3 regions of the Pseudoalteromonas sp. Angola-7 genome follow, and region 3 is predicted to be linked to each of the others. Evidence: predicted binding sites of a transcription regulator. Region 3 holds the regulator's gene; each other region holds the start of a gene.
The links. Region 3 encodes sigma-54, which starts transcription at its own class of promoters, with help from an activator protein. Its sites were predicted from a motif close to GTTGGCACGNNNNTNGNNT; they were not measured.
Positions count from the first base shown of each region.

Region 1 (4,481 bases), on a different contig from region 3:
TTAAGCATTGCCTCAGGAAACCAAATGATAGCACTTAGGTATACGTAATTATCTGCCAATTCTTGCCAATTATATTGCCCTATAAGCAAATAAAACAAAGCCCCTAAGCTTATTTTTAGACATGCAATAAAGCCTGCCAATATAAAAGAGCACACAAAAATATAAACAAAAAAGTGACGCGGTAAATACTGATAACTCATTATAAAGCCAAGGTAGCTTAATAATGTAGGAATAAATGCACCAAACAGTATTTGCATGGGCAAAAGATTAAGATCAATGTTTGCAAAAGCCGCCAATAGGGCACTAGCCAGCAGGCTACTTAAAATAGCAAGGCGCCACCCTAAAATTAGCGTTGCGGCAGTTACACCTAAAATGTGTAAATCAAGACCGCTTAAAATACCCGCTTTAATTTGCCATAACATGGCAAACACTAACGCACACGCAAGCACCCCTATTTGCCGTGCAGGCGTTTTATAAAGTGCTTTATAGGTATTTTTTTCTACGCTTATAAAGGTAATAATTAAAACAAGGGCCCAAAGGAGCCCTTGCATTTTAAGCGTTAACATAGCAATTATTTAAAGGTTGACCAAATTGGCGCATGGTCAGAGGGCTTTTCTATGCCGCGTAATTCGTAATCTATGCCGGTATCAATACATCGCTCGGCAAGGGCATGGGTAGCAAGTACAACATCAATGCGTAGGCCACGATTATCTACAAACCCTTTAGAGCGATAATCAAACCACGAGTATTTGTCGCTTGTTTCAGGGTTTTGCTCTCTGAAGGTATCTTTAAAGCCCCAATTTAATAATTTAGCAAGCCATTCGCGCTCCTCTGGTTGAAACGAGCACTTACCTGTTTTAAGCCAGCGTTTAGCGTTTACTTCACCAATACCAATATCTAAATCGGTAGGCGAAATATTGATATCGCCCATAACGATAACGTCTTCATCGGGCGTGTGGTTTGTTTCTAAATGGGTCATTAAATCTTTGTAAAACTGACGCTTATAAGGGAATTTTATTTCGTGATTTATATTATCGCCTTGTGGGAAATAACCATTCATTACCGTTAGGTCGCGGCCATTTTCTTGCTCAACTGTCACACTTATCATGCGTTTTTGTGCTTCTTCAGTGTCGCTGGCAAAACCTTTTAAGACCGATTTAGGCTCATTTTTGCATAACATTGCCACACCGTAGTGCGCTTTTTGACCATGAAAATAAACGTGGAAACCCATTTTTTGTACGTCCTCGAGAGGGAACGCCTCATCATGAACTTTAATTTCTTGCAAACCAATAATGTCTGGCTGGTGTTTATCTATAATTGCTTGTAACTGGTGTAAGCGAGCTCGCAGACCATTGATATTGAAAGAAATAACCTTCATAAAATTTACCTTTAATTAGACTCTGTTTTTATAACTAAATTGTATCAGTAAATAAGCCTACATAACATGATCGAAATGAGAAAATAGCTGCGCAAATGTTGATCAATTGGTGCGTAAAGTTTAAACATTGTAAATGCTTTATTAATTATTTAAATAAATAAAAAATTCAATTGATCTCGTAATTATTGAATATATAATGCGCAATAATTACTTGTTTAGTCGTTCAAATAGGATCTCTCTCATGAAAACACAATTACTTTTAGCTACTGCTTTATTAGCCTCTGCGTCTGTATCAGCAAAAAGCAACACTTACTTTAGCCAAGATAATAAACTTGAATCTAAATTATGTGTATTAAGTGCAAATGAAGGCTTTAGCGCAGCGCGTAAAGAAGCAGCACAACACGGTGTATACTTATCGCGTTTTTCTAAAAGTGTTTTATGTAATGGTCAAGATATTCGTGACATTGCTAAAAAAGTAACGTCTAACCAAGCTGCTGAATCAAAAGTTGAAGTGTTTGCAAAAGATGCACACCAAGAAACACAGTTATGTATCACAGCGTTAAAGCAAGGCCTTGCGCCTGTTCGCCAAAAAATTGGTAACTTAAACTCATTAAAGTGTAACGGACAAAACGTAACTGAATTTGTAAAGCGTTACCAAAACGCAGCAATCTAATTGCGCGGTAACATGTAGATTAAAATAATGCCCAGTTTGTACTGGGTATTTTTTGCAAAAATTACAAGGTATGCAGCAATCATTGCAAAGCTAAGTAATTGATTAATGTATATAAAATAAGCTAAATACACGTAACTTATTGATTGTTGGCGGCTTGTGCACTTTGGCATTGGACTTGTAATAGTTAAAGTGACATTTACTAACTACAAGGATACGTCTTATGAAAAAGTTAACACTCGCAACAACTATTTTAGCTTCGTTAAGTTTAGCCGCTTGTGCCTCAAACCAAGGCCTTGAAAAAATCGATAGCGATTTTGCAAGTTTAGATAACGACAGTGATGGTTATATTTCAAAAGTAGAAGCAGATGACGATAGCATCTGGGGCCACTTTTCAAATATTGATACCAATATGGATAACGAGATCAGTCGTAAAGAATTTAACACTTACATGCAGTTAAATACCGGTAAGGTAGCGACTGACAGCGAAGTAAGTGAGTCGGCATTTAAAGCTAAAATAGCTAAATTTGATAAAATCGAAAATGATTTTAGAAGTTTAGATAACGACAAAAATGGTTACATCTCAGTAGAAGAAGCTGACGATGATGATATTTCAAACCATTTTGGTTACATGGATGGCAACAATGATAAACGCATCAGTAAAGGTGAGTTTAAAGGCTACATTAGCAAATACGGTAAAGCCGTTGCTGAAGATGATGCACTAAAGCATTATAAAAACAGCTAATATTAGCTAAATACGCTACACATAAGAGCCAGCATTAATTGCTGGCTTTTTTGTGCATTTAATTTGTTTTAAAAGCAGATATATTTTCCCCCTTTTGCGATGTTCTGTCATAATAGATGGCTACGTATTTTAAAGGGCAAAGCAAAATATTATGGCGGGTCGTCGAATTAGTGATGAACAATTAATTGAGATCATTGAAGCGGCTATATTTGTCGCAGACAAACCTGTTAGCAAACGCCACTTAAAAGATACTGTATTGGCTGATTTAGCTATTTCTATGTCACGAATTAACACTGCAATAGACGCTATACATACCCACTATCAAACACGTGGCATTAAGCTAGTTGAAGTAGGCAGTGGCTATCGCTTTCAAGCGTGTAGTAGTTTAAGTCCTTGGCTTAGTAATTTATGGCAAGAACGGGCACCTAAGTACTCTCGCGCACTACTAGAAACATTGTCGTTAATTGCCTACAGGCAACCAATAACGCGTGGTGAAATAGAGCAAGTACGAGGCGTAACAACCGGATCAGCAATTATTAAAACCCTCCTTGAGCGAGAGTGGGTTAAAGTAGTAGGGCATAAAGAAGTACCTGGTAAACCAGCGCTTTATGCAACAACAAAATTATTTTTAGATTATTTTTCGTTAACCGGTTTAGATGAACTCCCTGCATTGCCAGCGCAACAGGAAAGTAAAATAAACCAGTTATTAAGTGATCCTTCTGTGAGAGAACCATCCGAATGAGTATTCAAGGTGAAAAGTTACAAAAAGTCCTAGCCCGTGCAGGGGTAGGCTCACGACGTGAAATGGAAAAATACATTGATGCAAACCGCGTTAGTGTTAATGGTAAAGTGGCTAAATTAGGTGACCGTGTTGAGGAAACAGACTTAATACGTGTTGATGGCCACAGCGTAAAAATTGAAGAAAAAGCCGACCGTATTTGTCGTGTAATTATGTACAACAAGCCAGAAGGGGAATTAAGTACACGTAAAGACCCAGAAGGACGTCGTACTGTTTTTGACCGTTTACCACGCATAGACGGTGAGCGTTGGATTGCTGTTGGTCGACTAGATATTAACACAGCTGGTTTAATGTTATTTACCAACGATGGTGAGTTAGCGAACCGCTTAATGCACCCAAGTTATGAAGTTGAGCGTGAATATTCAGCCCGTGTATTTGGTGAAGTGACCAATGAAACCATTAAAAACCTAACGCGTGGCGTAGAGCTTGAAGATGGTCCAGCAAAATTTTTAACGGTTAAATCACTGGGTGGCGAAGGGATTAACCGTTGGTACAATGTAACGCTAAACGAAGGACGTAACCGTGAAGTTCGCCGCTTATGGCAATCGCAGGATGTAGAAGTATCGCGCCTTATTCGTATTCGTTACGGAAAATTAGAGCTAGATAAGCGCCTTCCTCAAGGTGGTTGGGCTGAACTTGATTTAGAAACCGTTAACTATTTACGTAAAACCGTTAAATTAGGCCGCGAAACACAAACTAAACTGTCGGTTATGCCTGAAAAGCGCAAAGATAAGCGTGCTAAAATTAACCAAATTCGTAAAGCGGTTAAAAAGCATAACCAACGTGTTAAGCAAACTAAGCGTAAGTAATACCAATACGTAATAATACTTAATCATTTTGCGGGGCTAAACGTGTCGTTACCTAGGTAAAAAAATGCTCATTTAGCACA
Region 1 covers NZ_JAQREL010000004.1:242,442-246,922, forward strand. Annotated here, with positions in the region: gene PSH50_RS08190 (energy-coupling factor ABC transporter permease) at 1-566, opposite strand, end outside; gene xthA (exodeoxyribonuclease III) at 572-1,378, opposite strand; gene PSH50_RS08200 (hypothetical protein) at 1,620-2,051, shown strand; gene PSH50_RS08205 (EF-hand domain-containing protein) at 2,272-2,793, shown strand; gene scpB (SMC-Scp complex subunit ScpB) at 2,945-3,535, shown strand; gene rluB (23S rRNA pseudouridine(2605) synthase RluB) at 3,532-4,401, shown strand.
Region 1: a site for sigma-54 is predicted at 2,214-2,232, ahead of PSH50_RS08205 (EF-hand domain-containing protein). Genes of this name have one in related genera too.

Region 2 (4,481 bases), on a different contig from region 3:
CAAGGTACGGGGCTTGGGCTTGCTGTAGTAAGTTCTGTGGCAAACGCGCATCAAGGACGTGTTGAAGTGGTTAATAATGCCAATGGTGGTGCATGTTTTAGTTTATTGCTGCCCATATTCACGGCCTCAACGCAGGAGAAAACAGCATGAGCAATACAATACTGGTAGTTGAAGATGATGCAGGCTTAAGAGAAGCACTCATAGACACGTTAGAAATGTCAGGTATTGCCTGCGTTGCAGCGCAAAGTGCTGAGCAAGCCATGATCCAATTAAAAAAATCTGAGTTTTCGTTGGTTGTAAGTGATGTGCAAATGGGCGCGATGAGCGGCCTAGATTTGCTCAGGAGCATTAAGCTTAACTACCCAGAACTCCCCGTATTAATGATGACAGCTTACGCAACGATTGATGATGCCGTAGAGGCAATGCGCTTAGGTGCAATTGATTATATGGCTAAACCATTTGCCCCTGAGGTGCTTTTAAATATGGTTAGCCGCTATTTACCCGAAAAACCAAAAGACACTGATGGCCCAATTGTAGCCGACCCCAGCAGTATTCAACTATTAGAACTTGCAAGTAAAGTGGCTCGCTCAGATGCAAGTGTAATGGTGCTTGGCCCTAGCGGCTCAGGTAAAGAGGTATTAGCGCGATATATTCACGATAAATCAAACCGATGCGATGCGCCTTTTGTGGCAATTAATTGCGCGGCTATTCCCGAAAATATGCTTGAAGCCACCTTGTTTGGCTATGAAAAAGGCGCCTTTACTGGTGCAATACAAGCGTGCCCAGGTAAATTTGAGCAAGCCCAAGGTGGTACTATATTGCTTGATGAAATAACAGAAATGGACTTAGGGCTGCAAGCTAAACTATTAAGAGTATTACAAGAGCGTGAAGTTGAGCGCTTAGGTGCGCGCAAAACAATTTCACTCGATGTGAGAGTGCTCGCAACCAGTAACCGCGATCTTAAAGAAGCTGTTGCAGATAATAAGTTTAGAGAAGACTTATATTATCGCTTAAATGTATTCCCATTAATGTGGCGACCACTTAGTGAGCGCCCGGGCGATATAATTGTATTGGCTAAGCATTTAATAGAGCGCCATTTAGTTAAAAATAAAGAGCCGTTAGCAACGCTTGATAGTGATGCCGAGCAAAAACTATTGAGCCATACCTGGCCAGGTAATGTGCGCGAACTTGATAATGTAATTCAACGTGCGCTTATTTTGCGAACGGGCAGTGTAATTGGCGAGCAGGCTATTTTTATTGAAAATTTAATGCAAGCGTCAAGCACCACTGCGCCTACTCAGGTTATAGCGCCTGAGCAAGAGAGTACCCCCAGTGACGCATATTATGATGACAAAATAACGCCTGTAGAGGCAAGTAGCTCACTGCCAAGCGTAGATACTGGCAGCTATAAAGATGAGCTAAAAGATAAAGAGCATAAAATAATTTTAGAAACCCTCGCGCGTTGCCAAGGCAAACGTAAAGATGTTGCACAAACACTTGGCATCAGCCCGCGTACTTTACGTTATAAACTCGCACAAATGCGCGATTTAGGTATTTCACTACCCGCATAAACTAACTCTCCCTTCTGTACATAACCCTAAACTAACCACGCTTAGTTTAGGGTTGTCAAATCTCTGACTCTTAAAAATAATAGTTAACTGCATGTTATTAAAGGTTTATTTTTATGGCACGCTTTGTGCTTTAATCCCTTTATGAACGTTAACTGCATTTGCCAGAGAAAATTATGAAAATTCAAAACAGCGCGTTATTCCAAGAAATGCAATCTATGGCCTTAGAAGCAGGCCATACAAATCAAATTAATAAGCTACCAACGCAAGCTCAGCCAACGTCATCTGCTCAATTTGGTGACTTACTAAGCGATGCATTAAATACGGTTAATGGCTTACAACAAGATGCTAAACAAAAAGTCGTGGCTGTTGAAATGGGTGACAGAAGTGTATCGCTTGCTGAGGCAATGATTGCTTCGCAAAAATCATCAGTGGCATTTGAGGCTACAGTACAAGTAAGAAATAAACTTGTTGAGTCATACCAAGAAATTATGAACATGCCTGTTTAAGTAGGTAGTGGAGAATTATTGTGGCGCAATCTAATCAATCAACAGATCTTGCTCTTGCTGGCGGCGGTATTGACCAAAGTGAAGACATCGAGCAACAAGAACAAAAGTCGGGCTACTTAAGCGCCTTAAATGGGGTTGATGTGCTTCGCCAAGTTACCCTAATTATTGCGCTGGCTATTTGTTTAGCTATTGCCATATTTGTGATTATTTGGGCGCGCCAACCCGATATGCGTCCGCTTGGCAAAATGCCTACAGAAGAGCTGATCCAAACACTTGATTTTTTAGATGCACAAAAAATTGACTACGAGCTAGACGGCAACGTTATTTCGGTTGATGAAAGCGAGTATCAAAACATTAAATTATTGATGGCGCGTGAAGGCTTAGAGCAAGGCCCTACCTCAGGCACCGATATCATAATGCAAGATATGGGTTTTGGTGTGAGCCAACGGCTCGAGCGTGAGCGCTTAAAGCACGGTCGCGAGCAACAACTTGCCCGCACTATAGAAGAACTAAACAACGTTACTCGCGCTAAAGTTTTATTAGCCATCCCAAAAGAAAACGTATTCGCACGCAGAGAGAAAAAGCCATCAGCCACAGTGGTATTGACTCTTAAACGTGGCCGTACGCTTGATGGTGAAGAGATTGATTCAGTCGTTGATATGATTGCCTCTGCAGTACAAGGGCTTGAGCCTTCACGTGTTACGGTAACAGATCAAAATGGCCGCTTACTTAATTCAGGCTCACAAGACTCATTAGCAGCACGCTCTCGTAAAGAGTACGACATTGAAAGAAAGCGTGAGCAAGAGTATTTAGAAAAAATAGACAGTATTCTTATTCCTGTAGTCGGCTTGGGTAACTACACGGCGCAAGTTGATTTAAACATGGACTTTAGCTCAGTAGAGGAAACACAAAAGCGCTACAACCCAGACTTACCAGCAGTCAGAAGCGAAACCACATTTGAAGAAAACAACATAGGTGGCTTAGCAGTAGGTATTCCTGGGGCACTGACTAATCAGCCCCCTATGAATTCAACTATCCCAGAAGTGGCAGGCCAGGGCAATGCTGGTACGGCAACCAACCCAAGCCGAGTGCATAAAGAGGCCACGCGTAACTTTGAGCTAGACACCACTATTTCGCATAAGCGTCAACAAACAGGCGTTATTCGCAGAATTAGCGTATCGGTAGCTGTTGATTATGTGCCCAAAGAAGGTGAAAACGGCGAAACAACCATGGCACCGCGCTCAGTAGAAGCTTTGTCAAATATACGTCGCCTATTACAAGGTGGGGTGGGTTTTGATATGCAACGTGGCGATGCATTAGAAGTGGTAACCGTACCATTTGTGCGTGAAGCAGTTGATTTAGACTTAGAAGTACCGCTGTGGGAACAAGATTGGTTTATGAAAATCATCCGCCTTGTGCTTGGCGCCTTAGTTATTATTGTATTAATTATGGCGGTTGTTAAGCCTATGCTTAAGCGCTTGATCTACCCAGATGATACGCTTGAAGAGTACGACGAAGATGCATTAAGCTCAGGGGTTGATATTGGCGATAGCACGCTAGATATGCTAAATAAAGACTTTGATTCTGCTGCTGTTGGTTTCTCAAGTGATGGTACACTGCAGCTGCCAGACTTACATGGCGACGAAGATTTGCTTAAAGCGGTAAGAGCACTTGTAGCGAACGAACCGGAACTCTCATCACAAGTAGTGAAAGCGTGGTTAACAGAAGATGACTGATCAAGAACAAAAACAACTCCCGCCAGCATTTGATGTTGACAAGTTAGATGGCGTAGATAAAGCCGCGATTCTTTTATTGAGCTTATCTGAAGAAGACGCAGCGCAAATCCTAAAGCACTTAGAGCCTAAGCAAGTGCAAAAGGTAGGCATGGCTATGGCTGCGCTGGATGACTTGTCGCAATCTAAAATTAGCGCAGTTCATAATTTATTTATAGAGCAAATACAAAGCTTTAGTACTATTGGCTTCCAGTCAGAAGACTTTATTAAAAAGGCGCTCACCGCCGCATTAGGTGAAGATAAAGCAGCTAGTTTAATAGACCAAATTGTAATGGGCTCAGGGGCTAAAGGCTTAGATTCACTTAAATGGATGGACTCAAAGCAAGTTGCCAATATTATTCGTAATGAGCACCCGCAAATTCAAACCATTGTTTTATCGTATTTAGAGCCAGAGCAATCGGCAGAAATCCTCGCGCAATTTCCTGAAAAAGTGCGCCTAGATTTAACCATGCGTATTGCAAACCTTGAAGAAGTACAACCTGCAGCTTTACAAGAACTTAACGAGATTATGGAAAAACAATTTGCCGGCCAAGCTGGTGCACAAGCCGCTAAAATGGGTGGCTTAAAAGCTGCGGCAGATATCATGAACTACCTAGATACAAATGTTGAAG
Region 2 covers NZ_JAQREL010000010.1:123,820-128,300, reverse strand. Annotated here, with positions in the region: gene PSH50_RS14130 (PAS domain-containing sensor histidine kinase) at 1-150, shown strand, start outside; gene PSH50_RS14125 (sigma-54 dependent transcriptional regulator) at 147-1,571, shown strand; gene fliE (flagellar hook-basal body complex protein FliE) at 1,745-2,077, shown strand; gene fliF (flagellar basal-body MS-ring/collar protein FliF) at 2,098-3,813, shown strand; gene fliG (flagellar motor switch protein FliG) at 3,806-4,481, shown strand, end outside.
Region 2: a site for sigma-54 is predicted at 1,684-1,702, ahead of fliE (flagellar hook-basal body complex protein FliE). Genes of this name have one in related genera too.

Region 3 (4,481 bases):
AAGCTCTCACCAATGGCTTGCGCTAAATAAACCGAGCGGTGTTGACCACCAGTGCAGCCTATTGCAATAGTGAGGTAACTACGGTTATTACGCTCTAAGTGTGGCAACCAAGTTTGTACAAAGGTTTGAATTTGCCAAGTGAATTTTTGCACTATGCTGTGATTTGCCAAAAAATCTTTTACTGGTTGATCAAGGCCCGTAAGCGGTTTAAGTTCAGGCTCCCAGTGGGGGTTTGGCAAAAAGCGAGCATCAAAAACATAATCAGCTTCTTTAGGTATGCCGTGTTTAAAGCCAAACGATTCAAACGTTACAATAAGTTGCTTATCTTTTTTACCCAGTATTTTTTCGCGAATTGACTCTGCTAATTGGTGCACACTTAAATCGGTAGTATCAAGCATAAAGTCAGCGCGCGTTACGAGTACATCAAGCAGCTCTTTTTCTTTTTTTATTGCTAAATCAAGCGGCAGCGAATCGATGGATAAAGGGTGTAATCTGCGTGTTTCTGAAAAACGTTTGATCAGTGTTTGATCATCACTATCTAAATAAAACAGTGTGGGTTTAGCAAAGTCAGGAAGGTACTCGAGAATATCGTTAAATTCGTCTTGTTCTTTGGGGATATTACGAACATCTATACTAACGGCTATTTTGTCATAGTTATCTGAAACACTTCGCACTAAAGAGGGCAGTAAGTTGACCGGAATATTATCTACGCAATAATAGCCTAAATCTTCAACCACGCGTAAAGCAACCGACTTACCTGAACCAGAACGGCCGCTTATGATAATTAACTCCATTTATAGCCCTTAGTATTTACTACGATTGATCAACAATTACTTGATACAGCTCTGCATCGGTTTTAGCACTACGCAGCTGTTTACAAAATTCTTTGTTGCTCAGTTTATCAGCTATGGTTGCCAGAGTCTTTAGGTGCTGTTGGTTATCGCCATCTGGTACGATGAGTGCAACAAAAATATCAACAGGGCAGTTATCAATAGCATCAAAGTTAACAGGGGTGTCGCTAACAAGTACTAAAGCCAGCGGCTCTTCTACGCCACCCATTCTGCCATGAGGAATGGCGATACCTCGGCCAATACCAGTACTGCCTAGCTTTTCTCTGCTTGCCAGCGCATTAAGAATATCTTGTTGTGGTAAGTAGGGGAGCTTTTCATGAGCTAGCTCACTGATAAACTCTAAAATTCTTTTTTTACTACTAAAAAGGACCGCAGCTTTGCTGCAGTCCTGGCATACTAATGTACTTAATTTCATAATATTAGTGTCTAGCAAGCTTCTCTTTATGTTTTATGACTTGACGATCGAGCTTGTCAATCAACGAGTCTATAGCGGCATACATATCTTGGTGCTCTGTTGAGGCAAATAAATCTGCGCCACTTACATGAATAGTCGCTTCTGCTTTTTGGTTGAGTTTTTCTACATCGAGAATGACATGCACATTGCTAATATGATCTGAGTGCCTTTCTAGCTTTGCAAATTTATTATTTACATAGTCTCTAAGTGAATCAGTTACTTCTACGTGACGACCAGTTAGGTTTAGTTGCATAAGCATTTCCTCTTTGTTTTTTACGTCTTATATCAAACTCTTTCTCTGATTTGACGGTGGAATAGCTAGCGATTCACGGTATTTTGCTATTGTGCGTCTAGCTACTTTAATTCCTTGCTCTGCCAATATATCCGCAATTTTACTATCACTCAATGGTTTAGCTGAGTTTTCCGCGGCAATTAGCTTTTTAATTAGGGCACGTATTGCGGTTGATGAACACTCTCCGCCGTTTTCAGTGCTTACGTGGCTTGAGAAAAAATACTTAAGCTCAAAAATACCACGTGGCGTATGCATATATTTTTGCGTGGTAACACGCGAAATTGTCGATTCATGCATTTCTACCATTTCAGCAACATCGTTTAAAACCATTGGCTTCATGGCTTCGGGGCCATGTTCAAAAAATGCCTGTTGCTGTTTTACAATACAGTTTGTTACTTTGAGCAGCGTGTCGTTTCTGCTTTCAAGGCTTTTTATAAACCATTTAGCTTCTTGTAAGTGAGAGCGAATAAATTGGCTATCACCACTTGATTTTACGGTACGTGACATAGCCGCGTACTGACTATTTACGCGTATTTTTGGCATGCTATCTGGGTTTAGCTCTACCACCCAGCGGCCTTTTATTTTTTTAACCGACACATCCGGTATTACATACTCCGACTCTTCCCTTACTATTGTATCTGCAGGTTTTGGGTTGAGGGTATGTATTAGGGTCATGACCTCTTTAAGCTCGTCTTCTTTAAGCTTAGTCTTTTTCATTAATGTACGATAGTCGCGTGCCGCTAATAGATCAATGTGATCGGTTAAGATCATTTTAGTTTGTTCTATAAAAGGGGTGTCTTTATCAAACTGGTTTAGCTGAATACACAAGCACTCTTGTAAACTGCGCGCGGCTATACCTACAGGGTCAAATAACTGAATACGCTTTAAAACGGCTTCTATTTCATCAAGTTCAACTTCAACTTCGTCATCGTTTTCTTGGTTAAAGCTCTCTAAAATCTCTTCGCAACTTAGCGTTAAAATACCCGAGTCATCTACAGCTTCTACAATGGCAATAGCAATGGCTTCGTCAGTGGGGCTAAAGGGAGTAAGCTGAAGCTGCCACATTAGATACTCATGTAGCGTTTCAGTAGAGGCACCTTGATAAATAGACTCATCTTCCGGCATTGGGCCTGAGGATGCAGCAGGGGCTGCGCTCATGTACTCATCCCAAGTTACATCCATTGCCATATCATCGCTAACGGTGTCTTTATTTAAAGCTTCGCCACTGTCTTGCTCGTACTCGCTGGTTGTATCGTCAGCCGATGCGCTTACGGTTACATCATCCGTATCTGCTTTTTGTTCATTTTTTCCAGCCGACTCTTCCGTGTAATCTTGCTCTTCTACTTCTAATAGCGGGTTGCTATCAAGTGCTTCTTGTATTTCTTGCTGGAGATCCAATGTACTGAGCTGCAGCAAGCGAATCGCTTGTTGCAATTGTGGAGTCATTGTAAGTTGCTGGCCCATGCGCAGCTGTAATGATTGCCTCATGTATCTCTAACAATCCTTTTGTGTTGTTATAATTAATATTAGCAGATGCTTGTAGGTGTGGCTTAAATGTTACAGCCTAAATTGCTCGCCTAAATAAACATCGCGTACAGTTTTGTCATTTAATACGTGTTCTGGGGTGCCAGATGCAATTAGCTCCCCATGAGAAACAATGTAGGCTTTTTCACAAACATCAAGGGTTTCTCTTACATTGTGATCGGTAATTAATACGCCAATGCCACGGTTTTTAAGATGTTCTATTATTTTCTTTATATCTAACACTGAAATCGGATCAACACCAGCAAAAGGCTCATCCAATAAAATAAATTTAGGGTTTGCTGCCAGTGCTCTGGCAATTTCTACACGGCGGCGTTCACCACCAGAAAGCGCCATACCTTGGCTATCGCGAATATGCTGGATACTAAATTCATCAAGTAAGTTGTTAAGCGTTTCTTCACGTGCGGCTTTATTGAGCTCTTTACGCGTTTCTAAAATAGCCATTAAGTTTTGATAAACTGTCAGCTTTCTAAATATTGATGACTCTTGCGGCAAATAGCCAATGCCTAAGCGTGCGCGGCTGTGCATAGGCAATAACGTAATGTCGTTATCATCAATAGAAATTTTACCTTTGTCGCTAGGTACTAACCCTACAATCATGTAAAAGGTGGTGGTTTTACCTGCGCCATTAGGGCCCAATAAGCCAACAATGCTGCCGGCTTCTACCTCAAGGCCTACATTTTTTACAACTTGGCGGCCTTTATAGCTTTTTGCTAATAGTTCTGCTTTTAAGGTGCTCATGGTTGACCTTCGTTACCTGTTTTTTCTTTAATTTTTGCTTCAACAGGCACTAAAATTGTGTGGACACGATCCGTAGAGTTTTCGTCTTTTTCTGCGCTAATAAGCTGCTGCTGCATATCGTAGGTAATACTTTTAGCATTAATTTTTTGACCGGCTTGTGCGACTTCAGCATCGCCAACAAGTGTTAAAAAGCGCTTTGCTACGTCGTAACGTACTTCGTTTGCACTGGCACTCATTACGGTCCCATCGTCTTGCTTTTCTTCGAAGTAGGCTGGGCTGCCAGTGGCAATAAGGAGTTGTTTGTTATCCCCTAAGTCTTCACGTTTATGTACTTCGAGTCGGTCGGCTGTAATTTTGCGATTACCATGCACAATTTCGACGTTCTTTTCAAAAATACCTACGTTTTCTTTAAGTTGGCCTTCTTGACGGTCTGCACTAATAGAAATTTGATTTGCTGGCGGTTGAGCAGCAGGCTCAGCAGCAGAGGCGCTAAATGCAAGCATTAGCGATGGGATAATAAGTATTTTAGTGAGTTTATTGGTCATAATATATTGTTCGCGTATGGTTAATTAGTTTTATTACTTCGGTTTTTAAATCGGCT
Region 3 covers NZ_JAQREL010000003.1:420,390-424,870, reverse strand. Annotated here, with positions in the region: gene rapZ (RNase adapter RapZ) at 1-794, opposite strand, end outside; gene PSH50_RS06810 (PTS sugar transporter subunit IIA) at 814-1,266, opposite strand; gene hpf (ribosome hibernation promoting factor) at 1,271-1,558, opposite strand; gene PSH50_RS06800 (RNA polymerase factor sigma-54) at 1,586-3,085, opposite strand; gene lptB (LPS export ABC transporter ATP-binding protein) at 3,155-3,880, opposite strand; gene lptA (lipopolysaccharide transport periplasmic protein LptA) at 3,877-4,425, opposite strand; gene lptC (LPS export ABC transporter periplasmic protein LptC) at 4,415-4,481, opposite strand, start outside.